DNA from 3 places in the Roseixanthobacter finlandensis genome. Region 1 is predicted to be linked to each of the others. Evidence: predicted binding sites of a transcription regulator. Region 1 holds the regulator's gene; each other region holds the start of a gene.
What was found. The regulator PhoB, encoded in region 1, activates phosphate uptake and scavenging genes when phosphate is short. The targets are predictions, from matches to a motif close to TGTCATNNANCTGTCAT.

Region 1 (7,540 bases):
TTATCTCCTGCGCCCGGGGCCAGCAGGCCCTCGTCGCGCAGGGCGAGCACCAGCTCGGCGGCGGGGCCCTGCGCCCTCATGCCAAGCAGGAGCCCTTCACCTCGCACTTCGGCGATGACCGCGGGATGACGGTCCTTGATCTCGTTCAGCGTGCGCACGAGCAGTGCGGAGATGGCCTGCACCCGCTCCAGGAAGCCGTCCGCCAACACCACGTCCAGCACCGCATTGCCCACCGCCATGGCGAGCGGGTTGCCGCCATAGGTGGACCCGTGGGTGCCGAGCGTCATGCCGCGGGCGGCATTCTCGGTGGCGAGGCACGCGCCCATGGGGAAGCCGCCGCCGATGCCCTTCGCCACCGCCATGATGTCGGGCAGGATGCCCGAGGTCTGGTAAGCGAACAGACTTCCGCTGCGCCCGACGCCGCACTGCACCTCGTCGAGGATCAGCAGCAGGCCATGGGCGTCGCACAGCGCCCGCAATTGCGGCAGGAAATCCGGCGAGGGCACGCGCACGCCGCCTTCGCCCTGGATCGGCTCCACCAGGATCGCCCCGGTTTCCGGCCCGATGGCCGCCTTGACCGCCTCGATATCGCCGAACGGCACATGGTCGAAGCCCGGCATGTTCGGGCCGAAACCTTCGAGATATTTGGCATTGCCGCCGGCGGCGATGGTCGCGAGCGTGCGCCCGTGGAACGCGCCCTCGAACGCGATGATGCGGTTTTTCGCCTCAGCGCCGATCACATATTGATAGCGGCGCGCCATCTTGATGGCGCACTCCAGCGCTTCCGCACCGGAATTGGTGAAGAACATGGTGTCCGCGAAGGTCACCGCCTTCAGCCGCTCCGCCAGCCGCTCGCCGCCGACGATGCGGAACAGGTTCGAGGTGTGCCAGAGCTTTCCGGCCTGTTCGGTCAGGGCCGAGACCAGATAGGGATGGGCGTGCCCGAGGATATTGACCGCGATGCCGGCGGTGAAATCGAGAAAGCGTCGCCCGTCCGTCGTGACGAGCCAGCAGCCCTCTCCCTTTTCAAAAACCAGGTCGATGCGCGCATAGGTCGGCAGAACGGGGGTGATCACGGAAACCCCTCCTCTTGGGGTGGGGCGAAACGCGGAGCGTCTCGCCGGACATCAGAAACGCCAAAGGCCGCCCTCGCGGGGCGGCCCGACAAAAAGGGATTCTAATGATCGCGCGCGGGAGGTCAACAGAGCGCAGCCGTTAACCTGATCGTAACGACTTGGGGACAACGGCGCGGGAATGCATTCCGACTCTGTGCGGGCGGGCGTGCATATTGTAGTTTGCTCGTGGCCGACCACGACATCTCGTGCAGGCCTGTTCCCCAAGTGACGTTGGGCCCTGCGAACCCGCGTGCAATGGCGCGCCTGGGTGCGGGAGAAGAGTCGAAGGAGGAGAGCGATGAGCTGGAACGACGAGCGCGTCGAACTCTTGAAGAAGCTCTGGGGCGAAGGGCTTTCCGCAAGCCAGATCGCCGGCGAGCTGGGCGGCATCACCCGCAATGCGGTGATCGGAAAAGTGCACCGCCTCGGCCTCTCCGGCCGAGCGAAATCAACGGTCCCCGCGGCGCGGCCGCGCAAGGCCCGGCCTGAAGCGCCCGCCAACAAGCCCGCGCCGCAGCCGCAAACCATCGGCAACACCGCGCTCGCCCCCGCACTGGAAGCCTTCGTGGCACCCGCGCCCGCGCCGCGTCCGGCCACCGGCGGCAATGTCGTCGCCATGGGCCAGCGCTGCACGATCATGAACCTTACGGAAGGCACCTGCCGCTGGCCGATCGGCGAGCCGGGCACGGAAAACTTCTATTTCTGCGGCGGCCGCAGCCTCACCGGCATGCCCTATTGCACGACCCATGCGCGGATGGCCTATCAGCCCACGCAGGATCGCCGCCGCGACCGGCGCGTCGCCCGCATCTGAGCGGCGCCCGCGCGACCGCGGAGCCGCGCGGCCCAAACGTTTTCGAGCGAGCCTCTTTCCTGTCGCTCGAAAACGCCTAGCTTTTTGTTTAACGCGTTTTCTTCACGCGAACCGGTACCCACTTCGCTCGAAAACGCCTGCCTGTTGCGTGAGCGCGTTTTCTTCACGCGCACCGGTGCCCACTTCGCTCGAAAACGCTTTTAGCGCACGGGATAATCGCTGCATTTGTAGCCGACGAAACAGGCCGGATTATCCTGCGTCGGCGCGTAGGTCGGCCGCGCCACCCCGTCGGGATCGCAGAAGCTATTGTCCCGGACGACCCGGTGGAAGGTTTCCGGGGCCGTTTCCAGAATAGCGCCGCCCGCACGCGAGACCAGGGATGCAACATCCGCGCAATGCGCCTCGGGTGTGAATGCGCTTGCCTGCGCGCGCGTCACCGGCAGCGCGAGCAACAGCGCGAGGAGGCCGAGAACGGCCAGCGCGGCAGGGCACGCGGTTCGTCCGGACTGCGATGCGCCCTCACCACCCGCAACGGGCCGCTGTGGACGCGCCTGACGGCCATCGAGACCGCTGCGGCCCGCAAAGGGCTGGTCGGGCGCGAGGGCCTGGTTGCGCGGGAAGACATCATTGCGCCACAAGATATGGTTGAGCGAGAAGATATGCCGGGCCATGAGGAGGCTCCCTATCGCCGGGGAGGGAACCCCTCCCTGACGGGCATATGGGTCTTGGCCTGGAGCGCCGCTATTGTCCGCGCAGTCACGATCTCTCGCTTTTGAAACCCGCCGCAGACCGTGGACCGGCGCGCGGCGGGCGTGAATGCGACAGGACATGCGGGCACGCGCCCGCACCTTCGGCCACATCGCTCAATGGACGCGGGCGAACATCTCGTTGAACGAATAGCCGGCGCCGCGCACGGTGCGGATCGGATCCGACTGCCGCCCCCGGTTGATCGCCTTGCGCAGGCGACCCACATGCACGTCCACCGTGCGCTCGTCGATATAGACATCCTGCCCCCACACGCCATCGAGCAATTGCTCGCGGGAGAACACCCGTCCGGGACTTTGCATCAGGAATTCCAGCAGGCGGAATTCCGTCGGCCCAAGATGGACCTCGCGGCCGGAGCGGTGAACCCGGTGGGTCTCCCGGTCGAGCTCGATGTCGCCGGCCCGCAGCAAGGTGGCCACATGCTCCGGCTTCGCCCGCCGCAGCAGCGCCCGCACCCGCGCCAGAAGCTCGGGCACGGAAAAGGGCTTCACCACATAATCGTCGGCCCCGGTAGCGAGGCCGCGCACGCGTTCCGTTTCATCGCCACGGGCGGTGAGCATGATGACCGGCAGCCGCTCGGTTTCCGGGCGGGTCCGCAGGCGGCGGCACAATTCGATGCCCGACAAGCCCGGCAGCATCCAGTCGAGGATGACGAGGTCCGGCACGCTTTCGCGCAACCGGGTCTCGCCCTCATCGCCTCGCCCGACGCTTTCGACGAAATAACCTTCCGACTCCAGATTGTAGCGGAGCAGAAGGGTCAGGGGTTCCTCGTCCTCGATAATCAAGATACGCGCAGGCACGGATTTTACCCCTGAAGGCTATGCCCCGGGAAAGCGACGGTCGTCTCGCTGGAGACATCCGCCTTCGGGCGCTCTTCGGACAACATCTGCCCTGAAACCATATAATAGATGGTTTCCGCGATATTGGTCGCGTGGTCGCCGATGCGCTCGATATTCTTGGCGCAGAACAAAAGGTGCGTGCACACCGAGATGTTGCGCGGATCTTCCATCATATAGGTGAGGAGTTCGCGGAACAGCGAGGTGTACATGGTGTCGATGCCGCTGTCGCGGACCCACACATCCACGGCCTTCGCCTGGTCGCGGCTGGCATAAGCGTCCAGCACTTCCTTAAGCTGCTCCAGTACCAGGTCGGACATGTGCTCGACGCCGCGCACCAGCTTCTGGGGATGATATTCCCCCTCGATGGCGAGCACCCGCTTGCCGACATTCTTCGCGAGGTCGCCGATGCGCTCCAGGTCGGAGGCGATGCGGATCGAGGCCACCACGTCGCGCAGATCGCTCGCCACCGGCTGGCGCTTGGCGATGCAGATGATGGCCTTTTCCTCGATCTCCCGCTGCAGCAGATCGACGCTCGCATCGAGCAGGATCACCCGCTGGGCGGCAGCGGTGTCGCGGCGGATCAGAGCATTGACGGCATCGGCCACCATGCGCTCGGACTGGCCACCCATTTCGACGACCTTGCGGCCGATCTCCTTCAGCTCGGCGTCGAAGGCCGAGACGGTATGGTCGGACATCTGGCAGATCCTTGCTTGGTCAGCCGAAGCGGCCGGTGATGTAGTCGCGGGTCTTGATCTGCTTGGGATTGGTGAAGATCACGTCGGACGGCGCGACCTCGACCAGCTCGCCCAGGTAGAAAAAGGCGGTGATATCGGCGCAGCGCGCCGCCTGCTGCATGTTGTGGGTCACGATGACGATCGTGAAATCCTGCTTCAGCTCGTCGATCAAATCCTCGATCTTCGAGGTGGAGATCGGGTCGAGCGCCGAGGTCGGCTCGTCCAGCAGGATCACTTCCGGCTGCACGGCGATGGTGCGGGCGATGCACAGGCGCTGCTGCTGGCCGCCGGACATGCCGAGCGCCGAGGTGTGCAGGCGGTCCTTGGTCTCTTCCCAGATGGCGGCCTTACGCAGGCAGCTTTCCACCCGCTCGTCCATCTTCGACTTGTTGAGGTTCTCGTGCAGGCGCACGCCGAAGGCGATGTTGTCATAGATCGACATGGGGAACGGCGTGGGCTTCTGGAACACCATGCCGATGCGCGTGCGCACGACGGTCGGGTCCAGCTCCTTGCCGACGATGTTGACGCCGTCAAACATCACGCCACCCTCGGCGCGCTGGCCGGGATAGAGATCATACATGCGGTTGAACACGCGCAGCAAGGTGGACTTGCCGCAGCCCGAGGGGCCGATCATCGCGGTAACCCGCTTCTGGGGGATCTCGAAATTGATGTTCTTCAGCGCGTGGTTCTGCCCGTAATAGAAGTCGAGCTTCTCCACCTTGATCTTGGTCGGCGCCTGAATGGCATCGGGCTTGGCCGAAACGGAGGAGGAGATATTGAAGGTGGGGTCCACTGCGGAATTCATCTTCGGCCTCTTGGATCTTGATGTGCGATTGTCCAGGGGTCCAGGCGCTCAGCCCGCCCGGGCGAGGAAGAGACGGGAGACGATGTTTAGCAGCAGCACGGACACCGTGATGAGCAAGGCACCGGCCCAAGCCAAGGCAACCCAATCGTCGAAGGGGCTGCCGGCATATTGATAGATGGCGATGGGTAGGCTCGCCATCGGCGCCGACAGATCGGTCGACCACGAATTATTGCCGAGCGAGGTGAACAGCAGCGGAGCGGTCTCGCCGGCGGCGCGGGCGATGGAGAGCAGGACGCCGGTCATGATCCCGGCGCGCGCAGCCCGCCAAGTCACCATCATCACGACCTTCCATTGAGGCGCACCGAGCGCATAGGCCGCTTCGCGCAAGCCGATGGGCACCAGGTTCAGCATGTCCTCCGTCGTGCGCACGATCACCGGGATCACAAGGATCGCCAGTGCCGCCGAGCCGGCCCAGCCGGAGAACCCGCCGAACGGGTTGACGAGGAAGGCATAGACGAACAGGCCGACGAGGATCGAGGGCGCCGAAAGAAGGATGTCGTTCACGAACCTGGCGATGTGGCCAACCTTCGTGGTCTTTCCATTCTCGGCCAGGAATGTCCCGGCCAGAAGGCCGATAGGGGTGCCGATGACCATCGCGATGCCGATCTGGATCAGCGACCCGACGATGGCATTCAGAAGCCCACCGTTATGGCCCGGCGGCAGCGTTATCTTGGTGAATACGTTGAGCCCGAGGGCCGGAAGGCCCTTCTGGACCAGGGTGAACAAAATCCACGCCAGCAGAAACAGGGCGATTCCGGCAAACGCGGTGCTCACCGCTTTGACAACGTGGTCCTTGGTGCGACGGATTGCGAGCGACATGGCGGCCGGCCCCTCAAGACTTCAGGTTCGAGCGGACAAGGAAGCGCGACAGCGCCAGGACGATAAAAGAGATCACGAACAGGATGAAGCCCAGAGCGAGGAGCGAGTCCAGCTTGAGCGAGCCCTGCGCGGCTTCCGGAAATTCGTTGGCGATGGTCGAGGCGATGGTCGCGCCGGGCGCGAACAGCGAGGCCGAGAGGCGTGTCGCATTGCCGATCACGAAGGTGACGGCCATGGTCTCGCCGAGCGCGCGGCCTAGGCCCAGCATCACGGCGCCGACCATGGCGGTCTTACCGTAGGGCACGGACACGTTCTTGTAGACCTCGAAGGTCGTGCCGCCGACGCCATAGGCCGATTCCTTGAGCATGGGGGGGACCGATTCCAGCGTCTCCACGAACATGGCCGTGATGAAGGGAAGGATCATGACCGCCATGATCAGGCCGGCGGTCAGCATGCCGCCACCCAGGGCAGGCCCCGTGAAGAGCGCGCCGATCACCGGAATGGGTCCGAGCCAATCGATCAGGGGCGGCTGCACATAGGCGGCCATCAGCGGGGAGATGATGAAGAAGCCCCACATGCCGTAGATGATGGACGGGACGGCGGCGAGGAGCTGAACCGCTACGCCGATCGGCCGACGCATCACCTGGGGCGCGATCTCCGTGAGGAAGAAGGCGATACCGAAGGACAGCGGAAGCGCGACGATGACGGCGATGATGGCACTGAAGATCGTGCCGTAGATCATGACCAGGGCGCCGAACTTCTCCGTCACGGGATTCCAGGTCGCCGTCCAGAGGAAATCGAGGCCGAAAGCCGAGAAAGCGGGAAGGCCGCCTTCAAAAAGCATCGCGATGATGAGGCCCAGCAGCACCAGCACGAAGATGCCGCATCCCCAAAGCAGGCCGACGAAGACCAAATCGGCGATCCGGCCGACCGGCTTGGCATCGCCGATGTGCCCCGGTTGAACGCCACTCCCAGGAAGCCCAGCCATCGTTGCGTCCATTGTCGTCTTTCCCTTTTGATGAAAGCATCCTGCCGCGCTCCCCAAAGCGCAGCAGGATCGACCCCGGGCAGGCTTGCGGAATGTCTCCGCAGCCAGCCCGGGCTTGCCTCATGAAGTGGACGGTCGATCAGTTCGACCAGACCGGCTTTCCGTCGACGAGCACGTCGGACTTCCAGGCGGCGCGGACGCGCTCAGCCACATCCTTGGGCAGCGGGATGTAATGGAGCTTCTCGGCAATCGGGCCACCATGCTCGAAGGCCCAATCGAAGAACTTCATCACGTCCTTGGCCTGCTCAGCCGACTTCGGCTGCTTGGGCAGAAGGATGAAGGTCGCGCTGGTGATCGGCCAGGTCGCGTCGCCCGGGGTGTTGATCATGGACGCAGCGAAATCCTTCGCATTCGCCCAATCCGCATTGGCCGCAGCGGCCTGGAACGCGGGAACGGTGGGGCTGACGAACTTGCCGGCCTTGTTCTGCAGTTCGGTGGTCACGAGATTGTTGGCCGAAGCGTAGATGTATTCGACGTAGCCGATGGCACCCTTGGTGTTCTTGACGGTACCGGCAACACCTTCATTGCCCTTGCCGCCAGCGCC
Region 2 (7,540 bases), 1.1 Mb from region 1:
ATCAGTTCCAGGAGCGCGCCGCCGAGCAGGAAGCCGAACCCCTTCATCGCGTTCTTCGATCCGGTGAACCACGCCACCCAGCGGAACAGGCGGCTGTTCGCATTGCCGCCCTTCGCATCGGCCTCGGTGACCTTGATGGCGGACTTGGACGCGGTCTTGGTCAGGTCCTTGGCGACGCCGCAGATGCCCTGAGCGGCGACCACCCAGGGGACCAGAAGCGCGGTCTCCCAGGACGGGGAGACCGCCGACAGGATCAGGAAGCCGCAGATCTGCGTCGTCAGGCCGACCGTAAGCATGCGCGTGATGCCGAAGCGGCCCGCGAGCCAGCCGCCGATGAAGTTGGCGCCGATACCGGCAGCCTCGTACAGCACGAACAGGAAGGCCAGGGTGAAGGGCGAATAGCCGAGCTTGAAGAAGGTGAAGAGCACGATCATCCGGAGCGCGCCGTCGGTCAGCGTGAAGCCCCAATAGGCGGCTGTCACGATGGCATAGTTGCGGATGCCGGCGGAGGAGGGGGCTGCCATCACAGCCCCGCCTGTTCGAGATAGCAGGCTAGGTCCACCATGCGGCAGGCATAGCCCATCTCATTGTCGTACCAAGCATAGACCTTCAGCAGGGTGCCGTCGGTCACCAGCGTCGAGGGGCCATCCACGATCGAGGAGCGGGTGTCGCGGGCATAGTCCGCCGACACCAGGGGGCGCGGCTCGAAGCCGAGGATGCCGTTGAGCGATCCCGCGGCGGCCTCGGCGAACAAGGCGTTCACCTCCTGTGCCGTGGTCTCGCGATTGAGCTCGAACACGCAGTCGGTGAGCGAGGCGTTGAGCACCGGGGCGCGCACCGCGTGGCCGTTCAGCTTGCCCTTCAGCTCGGGATAGATGAGGGCGATGGCGGTGGCGCTGCCTGTGGTGGTGGGCTGGAGCGAGAGCATGGCCGAGCGGGCGCGGCGCAGGTCCTTGTGGGGCGCATCCACCACCACATTGGTGTTGGTGGGATCATGGATGGTGGTGATCTGGCCGTGGCGGATGCCGATCGCCTCGTGCACCACCTTCACCACCGGCGCGAGGCAGTTGGTGGTGCAGGACGCCGCCGTGACGATAGGGTGCGTCTCTCGGTCGTAGAGATGCTCATTCACCCCCACCACCACGTTGAGCACCGAGGGGTCCTTCACCGGCGCGGCGACGATGACGCGCTTGGCGCCCCGCTTCAGATGGCCTTCGAGCACCTGCGGCGTGAGGAATTTGCCGGTGGATTCCAGCACCACATCCACGCCGAGATCGCCCCAGGGAATGTCGTCCGGCTTGGCATGAGACGAGAAGGACATGACATGCTCGCCGATGCGCACGCTGCCCTCATCGTGCGAGATGGGCGCCCGCCAGCGTCCCTGCACGCTGTCGAACTCGAGCAAGTGGGCGCATGCTTCAGCGCCGCCCTTGATCTCGTTGAGATGGACGATGTCGAGCCGGTTGTTGCCGCGCGGATCATTGTCCGGGCGATAGGCCGCTCCCAGGGCCGCGCGCAGCGACAGCCGTCCGATGCGGCCGAGGCCGTTGATCCCCACTCTCATGGCAACGTCATTCCTTGCAAGCTTAAGAACGTGCGGCTGCGCCGCATTGATGTCAGGCCGGAGGATGGTCGGCGGCATCCTTCACCTTGATGGTGCCGGCCTCGTACCAGTCCTTGGAGCGGTTCACGATCCAGACCACCGAGAGCATCACCGGAACCTCAATGAGTACGCCCACCACCGTGGCCAGCGCCGCTCCGGACTTGAAGCCGAACAGGCTGATGGCCGCAGCGACCGCCAGCTCGAAGAAGTTCGACGCCCCGATCAGGGCCGAGGGGCCCGCCACGCAATGGGCTTCCCCGGACATTCGGTTCAGCAGATAGGCCAGTCCCGAGTTGAAATAGACCTGGATCAGGATCGGCACCGCCAGCAGCGCGATCACCAGGGGCTGGGCGAGGATTTGTTCACCCTGGAAGGCGAACAGCAGCACCAGGGTGGCCAGCAGCGCCACCAAAGAGAGCGGCTGGAGCACGCCGAGCAGGCGGTCGAGCCCGGCCTGTCCGCCGCTCGCCAGGATGCGCCCGCGCAGAAGCTGCGCCGCGATCACCGGCACGACGATATAGAGCACCACCGAAAGGAAGAGCGTATCCCACGGCACAGTGATGGAGGAGAGCCCGAGCAGCAGTCCGACGACGGGCGCGAACGCCACGATCATGATGGCGTCGTTCAGCGCCACCTGGGACAGAGTGAAATGGGGCTCGCCCTTGATCAAGTTCGACCACACGAACACCATGGCCGTGCAGGGCGCCGCCGCCAGCAGGATCAGGCCGGCGATATAGCTGTCGATCTGGTCGGCCGGCAGATAGGGCCGGAACAGATAGCCGATGAACAGCCAGCCGAGCAGGGCCATCGAGAACGGCTTCACCGCCCAGTTCACCAGCAGCGTCACCGAAATGCCGCGCCAGTGCCGGCCCACATGCTTCAGTGCCGCGAAGTCGATCTTCACCAGCATAGGCACGATCATCAGCCAGATGAGGAGCGCCACCGGCAGGTTGACCTGGGCCACCTCCAGCGCCCCGATGGCCTGGAACAGCGAGGGCGCCAGCGCGCCAAGGGCGACGCCGACGATGATGCACAGGAACACCCAGAGCGTGAGATAGCGTTCAAATACGGACACGGTGCAGGATCTCCCAAGACCGCAATCTGCTGCCGATGGCGGCGCCAGCGTGGGCCAGGTCTGTTGCAGGAGGACGACGGTTCACGCGGCCTGTCCCGAGAGCGTGAGGTCGGTCGCGCCCTCCATCCGCCCGATCTCGCCGATGCGTTCCTTGAGCGAAGCAAGGTCGAGTTGCTCAAACGGCAGGTTGACGAAGGCGGAGATGCGCCCCGCCAGCCGGCGATAGGTGGCGAGGAAGGCCGCCTTCTGCTCCGCCTCGGTTCCCTTCACCAGGATCGGGTCGGGCAGGCCCCAATGCGCATGTAGGGGATGACCGGGAAAGGCCGGGCAGGTTTCACCGGCGGCGGCATCGCAGGTGGTGATGACGAAATCCATCTGCGGCGCGTCCGGCACGGCGAAGCCGTCCCAGCTCTTGGAGGCGAGCTCCGCCGTGTCGTAGCCGAGCGAGGCGAGCAGATCGAGGGCCATGGGGTGCGGCTTGCGCTTCGGCCGGCTGCCGGCCGAATAGGCGCGGAAGCGGCCGCGTCCCTCGCGGTTGAGCAAGGCCTCGGCGATGAGCGAGCGCGCCGAATTGGCCGAGCAGACCAGCAGCACGTTGTAAACGCGATCGTTCGCGGCACCGGGGCGAAGCTGCGGAAAGGCGGCGGTCAGGTTGCCGCGCCGGGGCGTGACAGAAAAGCCCATTTCCGCCATCAGCTGGCTCAGCACCGGACCCGCCCCCGAAAGATTGACCGCATAGATGATGGACCGACCATCCCGCCGCGCGGTGACCAGGCCCGCGCGCTCCAGGAGCGCGAGATGGGTCGACATGGTGTTGTGCGGCACGGCCAGCAGCCGGGCGATGTCGCCCGCGGGCAGACCGTAGGGCACATAGCGCAGCAGGAGGCGATAGGTCTCGAAGCGCGTGCCCTGGGACAGCGCATCGAAGATCCGCGTCGCGTCTTCCGCATTCAGCTTCGTCTCGTCCATCTCGTCTCACCGTTTGAATGGGTGCAAGTGCTGCGCGCGCCTCAGGCACCGCCCTTGAAGGTCTTTGCCCAATAGTCCTTCACCTGCTGGACCAGAACCGGCGGCAAGGGAACATAGCCGAGCTCGGAGGCAAATTTCTCGCCATCGTCGAGAGCGAAGCGCCAGAACGCGAAGGCGGCCTGGCTGTTCGCCGGGACTTTTGGCACCTTGTACATGACCGCGAAGGTGGTCGCGGCGATGGGGTAGGCGCCTTCAGCGGGAGAGTCGTTAATGATGACGAAGAAATCCTTCGCCGCTGCCCAGTCGAAACTCAAGGCCGCAGCCTGGAACGACGCCGCGCTCGGCGCGATGAACTTGCCCGCCCGGTTCTGCACCAAGCCGTAGGCAAGCTTCGCCTGCACCACGTAGGTGAATTCCACATAGCCGATGGAATTCTTGACTCGCTTGACCTCGGTTGACACGCCCTCGTTGCCGCGCGCGCCGGTTCCCACGGGCCATGCCACTGCGCTGCCCTCGCCCACCTGTTGCTTCCATTCCGGGCTTGCCTTGGCGAGGTAGGAGACCCAGTTGAACGTGGTCCCCGATCCATCAGAGCGATGCACCACCACGATCTTCGCATCGGGCAGCTTGAGCTCGGGATTGAGCGCCTTGATGGCGGGATCCGACCATGTCGCGACCTTGCCGAGATAGATGTCCGCCAGAAGGGCGCCGGTGAAGCGGATCTGGCCGGCATCAACGCCGTCCAGATTCACCACCGGCACGACGCCGCCGAATACGATGGGGAACTGGCCGAGGCCACGTTTCGCCAATTCCTCGGGCTTCAGCGGCTTGTCGGACGCGCCGAAATCCACCACCCCGTCCTGGATCCGGTTGATGCCGGCGGACGAGCCCACCGACTGGTATTCGACGAGGTCACCCGTGCGTTCGCGGAACGCCTCCGCCCATTTCCAGATGATGGGATAAGCAAAGGTGGAGCCGGCGCCGCGCGCTTCCGCCGCATGCGCGGCAGGCGCGAGGATGGAAATGGCAGCAAACGCAGCTGTGGCAGTCAAAGCGAGAATGCGGTTCACGGCAGGCCTCCCTTGTGCCCTTTGCGACACTCAGAGGGGATTGTACCCCCAAATGAGTCAATATGTCGATAGGCGTGGACAGATGGTTATAGGCGAATCGTGTCACTGGAATGACGTTCGCCGGGCCGATCTCGAGAGAACAGGAGCGCATGACGGAAAGGGGTGCCAGGAACGGCCAAGCTCCGAACCTTCCTGTTGGCGTGAAAAGCCATGCAGGAGAAACAGCCCGTGTTCAGGTAGCTGGCGCTCGCGACCGCCATCGTGTTTGCATCTGGCGTCGCCGCGTTGGCGGTCGATCTTGATGTCTGCGGTCCCGGCGGGCCATTGCCCGCGACGAAGGAGGCCGCCGCGTCCCAGGCGCGGGGCGCCGTTTCATCGCAGAAGGCGTACGCCTTCATTCATGAGTTTCAATCATGCGCCAGTCGACATTAAGGCGTCTGAATGTGGAAATGGGTCGCCGTATCACCATTCCAGGCGGGTCATTTGCCCGGTCGCTGTTCCGAGAGCCGGAACGCCAAGGGACCACCGAGGCGGTGATCCGTGTGTGCGCGTCAGTGAAGTGTGTGCGCGCCAGTGAAACGCGCCGCGAATGGAGATTGGACATGGCTCCGGCATGCCTCATGCCGGCCCGGACCCGCGCAGTCGCGCCGCGCGGCGGGAGAGGGACGGGCGGCCCGCGAGCCGCCCGTCCTTCGTCGTTCAGGCGCTGCGATACAGCTTCGTCATGACGAATTCGCGGTGGCCGAGGGATTCGGCGGCCGTGAGGCGTCCGTTGGCGGTGCGCACGATCATGTCGATCAGCGCATCGCCAGCCTGCGGGATGGTCATGTCACGGCGCAGGACGCCGGAGACGTCCACGTCGATATGCTCGCCCATGGTGCGGACGGTACGCGGATTGCCGGAGATCTTGATCACCGGCACGATGGGATTGCCGATCACATTGCCCTGCCCGGTGGGGAAGGTGTGCACGACATATCCGGCGGCCGCCATCAGGGTCACGCATTCGGCGGCTGCCGAGGACGTGTCCATGAAATAGAGGCCGGGACCTTTGGCGGGTGCCTCAGCGGGTTCGAGCGCATCGATATAGGTGCACTCGTGGCCGATCTTCTCCAGATTGCCAAGCGCCTTTTCCTCGATGGTGGTGAGGCCGCCGACAATATTTCCTTTGGTGGGCTGGCTGTCGGACAAGTCATCGGTCTTGTGGGCTTCGATGACGTCGTCCTGATAGGCCTTCCACATCTTAAACCACTTGTCCGCGATCTCCGGCGAAGCCGCGCGGTCCTTGCAGAGATGCTCGGCGCCGGTGATCTCGGAGGTCTCCCCGAACACGCCATAGATGCCGTGCGGGATCAGCTTGTCATACATGTTGCCCACGGTGGGGCAGGAGGAAAGGCCCGTGGTGGTGTCGGATTCCCCGCACTTGGTGGAGATCCAGAGATCGGTGATCGGGCATTCCTCGCGCTGCAGCTCGGTTGCCCACTGCAGGAAGCGCTTGGCCTGGTAGCTGGCCTTCGCGATGGTCGCGATGTCGCCATGGCCTTCGATGCCGAAGCCCACGACCGGCTTGCCGGTCTTGGCGATGCCTTCCACCACCCGGTTGGTCCACTGGTCCTCGATGCCGATGACGACAACGGCGGCGACATTGGGGTTGGAGCCGATGCCGATGAGGGTGCGGAAGTGGATTTCAAGGTCTTCGCCGAACTGCAAGCGCCCGTAGGCGTGCGGCAAAGCGAGCGTCCCCTTCACGCTGTTCGCCACGGCCTCGCAGGCCGCGTTTGAAAGATCGTCGAGGGGCAGGATGACGACGTGGTTGCGCACGCCCACCCGTCCATTTTCGCGCCGCCAGCCCATGACCGTGGCATTCGCATAGTCGCTCGAAGCCCGGTCGGCCGACAGGGCCGGGGTCACCAACTGGTCGGGCGCGCTGCCGACGAACGGATTGGTGGGGCTTTCGCCGTTGATCGTGATGTTTTCGGACATGTTCGGCCTCACCAGCGCTTCGTCTTGGCATTGTGGACGTGGACGTGCTCGCCCTTGGCGATGTCGGCGACGATCCGGCCGACGTCCTGCCCGTATTTGATCAACGTATCGCCGGTCTTCAGGTCCACGAGCGCCACTTTGTGGCCGATCGGGATGTCGCTCTTCACGAACACCTCGAAGGTGGAATTGTCTTCGGTGATGACGCCGAAGGCCTGCGTATTGGCGCCGAGACCCTCGACGACCGCGACCGCCACATTGTCCTTGGGGCTATGGGCGAGGACGTGCGGGATGCCGTCGCCATTGCCTCGCGTTTCTTGATTTGCGCTCATTTTCTTGAGGTCCTCCTATGCCGGCCGAGGGTCCAGGGCTCGCCCTGCGTTCCCATGTCTTTTATAAGACATAAGATATGATAAAAGGTCAATTGCCTTTGTGCGGCCGAGGCCGCCGGCGGGCTGGAAAAGGTTTTGAAACGCAGCGCTCCGGCGTGTCGGGACCGGTGCGTGGAACAGGATTTTTCCCGCCTGTCGCGCGGCGGCCGATCGCTTGGGCGCGCGCCATCATTCGCCCGCGCAGCGCGGATACGCCACACCAGCGCAAAGGCGCGCGTTCAATCATTCAGGCGGCATTGGCCGCCGTGCCGGGGCGCTCATCTTGGTCTTCGCGCGGGTGAGCGCGCCGTCGGTTCAGGCCGCTTCCTCGAGCAAGGATTGCCCCGGACGCACGCGCGTGAAGGCGACCGGCTCGGTGGTGATGGAAAGATCATCGCCGTCACGCCGCACCTTGGTGTAGCGCGAGGTCGCAAGGTCGGAGGTTTCGGGAAAATCCTCGCGGAAGTGGGCGCCC
Region 3 (7,540 bases), 370 kb from region 1:
AAGACATCGAGCGTCACATAACGGCGCGGCATGGCGGGGCATCCGGTGAGGCAGAAACGCGAGAGGACGGGCTCGCGCGGCAAGAGCCACAGTTTTGCCTCAAACCGCCTCCGGCGTGAAGACGCGGCTTGGTCGCACGAACTCTTCCTGCGCCTCAACCAACAACAATTCCCGCGCCCCGGCCTGATCGGTGCGCCGTAGCAAGCCGTAGATCGAGGAGGCGGCCGCCCCAAGCGCCACCGCAACGCTGCCGCTGCGCTTCCAATGGAAATAGAACAGGGCCGCGATCGCATCCCCGGCCCCGTTCAGCGAAACGTCGAGCTTGGGTGTGCGCACCAGGAACCGCCCCTCCGGACCGCAGGCGAGCAGGTCGATGGACTGTGCCGGCGTCTCCCGCGTGTGCAGGCTGGTGACGAGCACGACGCCGGGACCGCTCGCCTGAAGCTGCGCGCAGGCGGCGAGCGCATCGGCGCGGGTCGCAAGTGATTGCCCGGTCAACCATTCCAGCTCGAACTGGTTGGGCGTGATCACATCCGCCGCCGGCACGGCGACGTCGCGCATGAATTCGGGAATGCCCGGCCGCACGAAGATGCCGCGCCCCACATCGCCGATCACCGGGTCGCAGCAATAGGTCGCGCGCGGATTGGCGTCGCGCACCCGCGCCACGGTGGCGAGGATCGCCGCGCCGAGATCGGCCGACCCCATGTAGCCGGACAGCACGCCGTCGCACCGGGCCAGCTGGCCGCGCTCGGCGATGCCTTCCACCAGTTCGAGCACCAGCTCGGCCTCGAACACCTGCCCGCGCCAGGCCCCGTATCCGGTGTGGTTGGAGAATTGCACCGTGTGGATGGGCCACACCTCGACGCCCAGGCGCTGCAAGGGAAAGACGGCGGATGCGTTCCCCACATGGCCGAAGGCGACATGGGACTGAATGGAGAGGAGGTTCATGGCCGCGCCCGCTCGGAAGGATGCGGCGGCGTTAGCGCGCATCGGCCGGCAGCACAAATGGATTTTGCTGATCCGCGCCAGAAGCCGCGCTGATGGTGGCCCGCCACGACCCACGGGCACGACCCAAGGGCATAAGGCGCGGCTCAGTCCTCCGGCGGCTGGGCGTAGGCGCGGCGGCTGACACGCGCCAGGAACCGCCGGGGCGCGAGCCGAACCGCGAACGTCATCAAGCGGTTGGCAAGCCCGACCACTTCCACCCTCTTGCCCGCCAGCATCGCGAGATAGCCCGCTTCCGCCACCGTGCGGGCATCGGCCACCGGCCCGCGGAACACCCGCGTCGCCCCCATGCCGGCCCGGGCGGCAAAGCCGGTATGCGTGGGCCCGGGACACAGAGCCGTGACAGCGATCTGGGTCTCGCTCAATTCCTCGCTCAATGCCTCGGAAAACGAGAGCACATAAGCCTTGCTCGCGGCATAGACGGCGGCGAACGGGCCCGGCGCGAAGGCGGCGGTGGACGCAACCTGCACGATCCGCCCCTGTCCGCGCGCCAGCATGCCTGGCAGGACCGCGCGGGTCAGAAGGGTGAGGGCGGCGATATTGGTGGCGATCATGCCCTCGGTCGCGGCAAGATCGGCGTCGACGAACGGCCCATAAGCGCCGAATCCGGCATTGTTCACCAGCACGTCCAGCTCCGTTCGGGCGATTTCGGCAGCGAGCCTGTCCACCACCGCTGGATCGGCAAGATCGGCGACGCGCACCTGCACCTCCACCGCCCCGGCGGTCCGCAAATCGCGCGCCGCCTCCTCCAGGCGGGCGGCATCGCGCGCCACCAGGATCAAGGCGAACCCGTCGCGCGCCAGGAGGCGGGCGAACTCCAGCCCGATGCCGCCGCTGCCGCCCGTGACCAGGGCAAGGCGCGGCTCGCCGGTGGAAGGGGCGCGGCTTTGCGCGGGGGAGGAAGCTGGGGCCATCTTGGTGTCCTGTCGCGCCGGCATGGTGCCGATCTTCGGCGCCCCACGCGCCTTCCGCAAGGCGCGCGGGGGGTGTCCGGCGGTGGTTTGCGCCGACTGCAAGGCCGCGCCCGCAGCTTTGCGCGGGTAAGCCTTGCGAGGCCACGCGGACCGTGCCACTCCCACCCCACGATGCCCCTATCTTTTCCCCTACCCTTCGCTCTTCTGTCCTGCCCCGCCCCCGTGCGGCGCGCCGCCGCCGGCCTGCTGGCGCTCGCCTGCGCAGGGCCCGCGCTCATCTCGCCGGCGCTCATCTCGTCGGCGCTCATCTCGCCAGCTTTTGCCGCACCGGCCTGCTATGCGCCGGAGGCCCTGCGCGCGCGGCCGGGGGAGGAGGTGGTGCGCCGCGCCGCCGCCGCCGGTTCCCTGCCCGATGTGCGCCTGCCCCCGGCCCAGCCCGTGCCGGCATCGCTGTCCGGCTCTATCCGCCGGGTGGACCTGCCGGCCGGGGTGAAGCTGGTGGCGCTCACCTTCGATTTGTGCGAGGCCTCGGGCGAAGTCTCCGGCTATGACGGCGCCCTGGTGGATTATCTGCGCGCGGAGCATGTGCCCGCCACCTTCTTCGGCGGCGGCAAATGGATGGTGAGCCATCCCGACCGCGCGGCCCAGATCCTGGCCGATCCGATCTTCGAAATGGGCAACCACACCTGGTCCCACGCCAATCTCGCGGTGAAGACCGGGGAAGCCATGACGCGGCAGGTGGACGATGCCGACACCGCCTTCGGCCTTTCCCGCGCCACTGCCTCGCAGGCCGGCTGCATGCTGGCGCAGGTGCCCGCCCGCCCGGCGCTGTTTCGCTTCCCCTATGGCTCGTGCAATGCGGAATCGATGAATTACGTCAACGAGACCGGCCATCTAGCGATCCAGTGGGACGTGGATTCCGCCGACCCCGCCTTCCTCGGTGCGACCTTGATGGCGCAGAATATGCTGCGTTCGATCCGCCCCGGCTCCATTGTGCTGATGCACGCCAACGGGCGCGGCAAGCACACGGCGGAGGCTCTCAGGCAATTGATCCCGGCGCTGCGGGCGAAAGGCTATGGCTTTGTGACGGTGTCCGACCTGATCGCGGCCGGCAAGCCGGTGATCGCCTCGACCTGCTATTCAGAGCGTCCGGGTGACACGCGCGTCTATGACGAGGCCGCGCGCAGCGGCCGCCACATCCTCTCGCGTCCCTGAAGCCGCTTCACCTCAACCCGACCTGCGAACCAAAAAGAAAGACCTTCCGATGCTATTCGCCCGCGACCTTGCCCACGATGTGCGATCCGGCCGCCTCACGCCCCTCGACCTTGTGAACTTGTGCGCGCAGGCGATCGACGAGCATGAGAAAGACGTGCGCGCGTTCGCCGTCCTTGATCTCGATGCCGCCCGCACAGCCGCGCAGGCGCCGGGCCAGGCCGATCGCCCGCTCGCCGGGCTGCCGTTCGCGGTGAAGGACATTCTCGATACGCGAGAACTGCCCACCGAATATAATTCCCCGATCTTTGCCGGCCACCGTCCCGCCACCGACGCGCCGGTGGTGAGCCAGGCGCGGCGCGGCGGCGGCGTGCTGCTCGGCAAGACCGTGACCACGGAATTCGCCTTCCTGGAACCGAGCGCCACGCGCAATCCGCGCCGGCTCAGCCATACACCCGGCGGCTCCTCGGCGGGCTCCGCGGCGGCGGTGGCGGCGGGCATGGTGCCGCTCGCCCTCGGCACCCAGACCGGCGGATCGGTCATCCGGCCGGCCTCTTATTGCGGCGTCACCGGCTATAAGCCGACCTTCCGCACCTTGCCCACCATGGGCATGAAGACCTTCTCCTGGCACCTCGACACCATCGGCCTGTTCGGCGCACGGGTTCAGGACGTGGCGTTCGCCGCCGCCGGCCTCACCGGGCGCGACCTCGACATCGGTGCCGAGGTGGCGCAGGCGCCGCGCATTGCGGTCATCCGCACCGTGCGTGCCGACCTGGCCGACGCCGACGCCCATGCGGCGCTCGACCAGGCCGCGCGGGCGATGGAGGCCGCCGGCGCCCATGTGAGCGAGGTCGCGCTGCCGGCCGAATTGGAAGCCGCCGACGCGATCCACGCCACGATCCAGGATTTCGAAGGCGCCATCGCCTTCGCCGACGAATATGACCGCCTGCGCCACCTGCTCTCGCCGCTGCTGGCGCGCTATCTGGAGCAGGCCGCCAAGGTGCAGCCGGATGATTATGATTCCGCCCGCCGCACCGCCAAGCGCGCGCGCCAGCGGCTGGGGGACTTCTTCGCCGATTATGACGCCATCCTCACCTTCTCCGCGCCCGGCACGGCGCCGGAAGGCTATAGCACCACCGGGTCCGCCATCTTCAATCGGCTGTGGACGCTGATGGGCACGCCGACGGTGAACGTGACCGGCCTTTCGGGCACCAATGGCATGCCCATGGGGGTGCAGATCGTGGGGCGTTTTGGCCGGGATCGGACGGCATTGACCGTCGCTGCCTTCGCGGAACGCGCGCTGCAAAGCTGAAATACAATATATCAAAACAGCCCAATGTGCAGTGCGATACCGTCATGTGGATGGTATCGTTCAGTTCTCGAAAATCGACGCTGCGGCGCAAGATAAAGCGCCGCATCGCGGCAGCGTTATTTCCTTTTCCATTTTTTGGTCTTTGCTAAGCTTCGCGCGGAGATCGACCAAAAAGGGACTTGAGAAGTGGACCTGGGCTCGATACTCGACATGCTCAAAGTGAGTACCGCTTTCGCCGTAATCGGCGCGGTGCTGCTCGGCATGATCTGAGTTTGGCCACACGCTCAAGCCGCCTTCGTAAAAGACCAAAAATCGCGAAGGGCAGGTCGATCGACGCGGCGCTGGAGAGAAAATCTCCGGCGCCGCGTGCCTCCTCCACACCCATCGGCCTCGACAACACCGGCCTTCCAGGCTTCGCAAGCGGCCCGCCCGCGCGGATGCGTGCGTCTGTCCGCCCGCCGGCTTCCGCCCCGCCAAACCGCTGCTCCTGTGCCCCGGCTGCGACCAGGCGGCGATTGGCCTCTCGCCTTAGGCCCTTGGCATTAAATGTACTTTTGTCCCAACAAATAGGTTTTCCGACCGGATTGTGACGTCCGTGACAAATTTATGAAGCTCGACCTTGGAGGATTTGCAAGGGCGCAACGGCATCCAATCACCGCACTGTCATAAGATTGTTGCGGCGCCCACTTAAGGAAATGTCCCGGCAAGCACCGGAGCAAAACCAGATGATGGTGATCGAAGGGCTGACCTGCCGATTTGGCGAAAAGGTCGCTGTCTCGGATGTCAACCTTGAGATTGGTCAGGGCGCCTTCATCGGCGTCATCGGCCGTTCAGGCGCCGGCAAGTCCACCTTGCTGCGCATGATCAATCGCCTGCAGCCGTCCAGCGGCGGCGCGATCCGCTATGACGGCGTCGATGTCACGGCGCTGAAGGGCCGGGAGTTGCGCCTGTGGCGCGCCCAGGCCGCCATGATCTTCCAGCAGTTCAATCTGGTGGGTCGGCTCGACGTGCTCACGAACGTGCTGATGGGCCGCCTCTCCACCATGCCGCGCTGGCGCGCGCTCTCCAAGATGTGGAGCGAGGAGGACAAGGCCGTCGCGCTGACCGCGCTCGACCAGTTCGACATCGCCCAATTGGCCGCCCAGCGCGCCGACAGCCTCTCGGGCGGCCAGCAGCAGCGCGTGGCCATCGCTCGCGCCCTGGTGCAGGAACCGGGGCTGATCCTGGCGGACGAGCCCATCGCCTCGCTGGATCCGCGCAACACCAAGGTGGTGATGGACGCGCTGCTGCGCATCAACAAGCATTTCGGCATCACCGTGCTGTGCAATCTGCACTCGCTCGATCTCGCCCGCACCTATTGCGATCGCCTGATCGGCATGGCCGCCGGCCGCGTGGTGTTCGACGGCGCGCCCGAAGCCCTGACCGAAGGGGTTGCCCGCGAACTCTACGGCCTCGAGGCCGGCGAGGTGATGGACATGCACGGCGCCACCGAGCCGGAATTCGAACCCGCCTTGGTGCCGGGAGCCGCCGCCGTGTGACCCCGCCCGCCGCCATGCGCGTGGCGGCCGGGCGCCAGCACGGGCACGCCGCTGGCGCGCGCGGACGCTCGACAGCGCATGCGACCCCCGCTTCGCGCAGCCCATGGCCGCGCGCGGTTTTCCAAAAGTACGCGTGATTTCAAGCGTTTTCGTACCCCCGCATCCAGACCCCGCATCCTCAAGGAGCGAGACATGCTGACCCGTCGTACCCTCATGACCGTGGCGACCGCCGCGGTGCTCTCCGCCGGCTTCGCCGGCGCCGCCGCCGCCCAGGATTGGAAAGCCAAATATCCCGAGCTGGTGTTCGCGGTCATCCCGGCCGAGAACGCCTCGGGCGTCACGGACCGCTATCAGCCGCTCATGGACTATCTCTCCAAGGAGCTCGGCGTGAAGGTGACCCTGCGCGTCGCCAATGATTATGCGGCCGTGATCGAGGGCCAGCGCGCCGGCAACGTCCAGATCGCCGCCTACGGCCCGGCCTCCTTCGCCCGCGCCCTGCTCACCGGCGTGAAGACCGAAGCCTTCGCGATCGAAGTGAACCAGGACGGCACCAAGGGCTATCACTCGGTGCTCTATGTGAAGGCCGACAGCCCCTACAAGTCGATCGAGGATCTGAAGGGCAAGAATCTCTGCCTGGTGGACCCGAACTCCACCTCCGGCAACAACGTGCCGCGCTACGCCCTGAGCAAGATGGGCATCACCCCCGACGCCTATTTCAGCAAGGTGGTCTATGCCGGCTCGCACGAGAACGCCGTGATCGCCGTGCAGCAGGGCACCTGCGACGCAGCTTTCAACTGGTGGAACGATGAAAACGAATCCAACCTCATGCGCATGGATCGCAAGGGGATGGCGAAATACGCGGACTACCGCATCATCTACAAGTCCGACCTCATCGTGAACTCGCCCTATGCCTATCTGACGGACCTGCCGGACGATCTGAAGGCGAAGATCCGCGAAGCCTTCTTCTCGATCCAGAAGAACGACAAGGCCGCTTTCGACAAGATCTATGAAGGCAAGGCCCAGCCCTGGCAGCCGGTCGACAACGCGGCCTACAAGCCGGTGATCGAGCTGATCAAGTTCGTCGACGAACTGCGCAAGAAGAAGGCGTCCTGACGCCGAAAGGGCGGCCCGCTTCGGCGGGCCGTCCGTTCCCGCAGGTTCGGAACCAACGCCCCATGCCCTTTCCCCTGCCCCACGCGTTCGCGACCCTTCCGGCCGAGCAACTCGCGCCGCTGGCCCGCCATTATGCGGCGGCCATGGCCTCGCGCCGGCGCCACGTCTATATCGGCCTCGCGGTGATCGTGGTCTGCATCGCCCTCTCTTCCTGGATGGGCGAGGTGAAGCCGGCCGTGTTCCTGGCCAATGCGGGGCGGCTCGGGAATTATTTCTACGACATCACGCCCACGCTCACCTTCGCCAATCTGGCCGCCGACCTCGGCGAATGGTTCTGGAACCTGGACCATTGGCTGAAGCTGCTGTGGGATACGATCCTGATCGCCTATCTCGGCACGGTGTTCGGCGGCCTCGGCGCCTTCTGCCTGTGCTTCCTCGCCAGCGCC

Region 2: pstS (phosphate ABC transporter substrate-binding protein PstS) is a predicted target of PhoB. The motif match lies at 4,817-4,833, and genes of this name have one in related genera.
Region 3: phnC (phosphonate ABC transporter ATP-binding protein) is a predicted target of PhoB. The motif match lies at 5,105-5,121, and genes of this name have one in related genera.

The regions. Positions count from the first base shown of each region.
Region 1 is NZ_CM195536.1:948,879-956,418, reverse strand. Features, by position in the region: gene V5G24_RS04595 (aspartate aminotransferase family protein) at 1-1,076, opposite strand, end outside; gene V5G24_RS04590 (GcrA family cell cycle regulator) at 1,414-1,926, shown strand; gene V5G24_RS04585 (hypothetical protein) at 2,127-2,597, opposite strand; gene phoB (phosphate regulon transcriptional regulator PhoB) at 2,790-3,491, opposite strand; gene phoU (phosphate signaling complex protein PhoU) at 3,497-4,225, opposite strand; gene pstB (phosphate ABC transporter ATP-binding protein PstB) at 4,245-5,069, opposite strand; gene pstA (phosphate ABC transporter permease PstA) at 5,118-5,948, opposite strand; gene pstC (phosphate ABC transporter permease subunit PstC) at 5,962-6,936, opposite strand; gene pstS (phosphate ABC transporter substrate-binding protein PstS) at 7,076-7,540, opposite strand, start outside.
Region 2 is NZ_CM195536.1:2,039,112-2,046,651, forward strand. Features, by position in the region: gene arsJ (organoarsenical effux MFS transporter ArsJ) at 1-524, opposite strand, end outside; gene V5G24_RS09375 (ArsJ-associated glyceraldehyde-3-phosphate dehydrogenase) at 524-1,564, opposite strand; gene arsB (ACR3 family arsenite efflux transporter) at 1,617-2,678, opposite strand; gene V5G24_RS09385 (arsenate reductase/protein-tyrosine-phosphatase family protein) at 2,760-3,647, opposite strand; gene pstS (phosphate ABC transporter substrate-binding protein PstS) at 3,689-4,717, opposite strand; gene V5G24_RS09395 (UxaA family hydrolase) at 5,417-6,697, opposite strand; gene V5G24_RS09400 (UxaA family hydrolase) at 6,706-7,026, opposite strand; gene V5G24_RS09405 (L-aspartate oxidase) at 7,381-7,540, opposite strand, start outside.
Region 3 is NZ_CM195536.1:1,317,207-1,324,746, reverse strand. Features, by position in the region: gene V5G24_RS06210 (PhzF family protein) at 1-32, opposite strand, end outside; gene pdxY (pyridoxal kinase PdxY) at 100-948, opposite strand; gene V5G24_RS06200 (SDR family NAD(P)-dependent oxidoreductase) at 1,092-1,919, opposite strand; gene V5G24_RS06195 (polysaccharide deacetylase family protein) at 2,142-3,134, shown strand; gene V5G24_RS06190 (amidase) at 3,184-4,443, shown strand; gene phnC (phosphonate ABC transporter ATP-binding protein) at 5,169-5,981, shown strand; gene phnD (phosphonate ABC transporter substrate-binding protein) at 6,174-7,094, shown strand; gene phnE (phosphonate ABC transporter, permease protein PhnE) at 7,157-7,540, shown strand, end outside.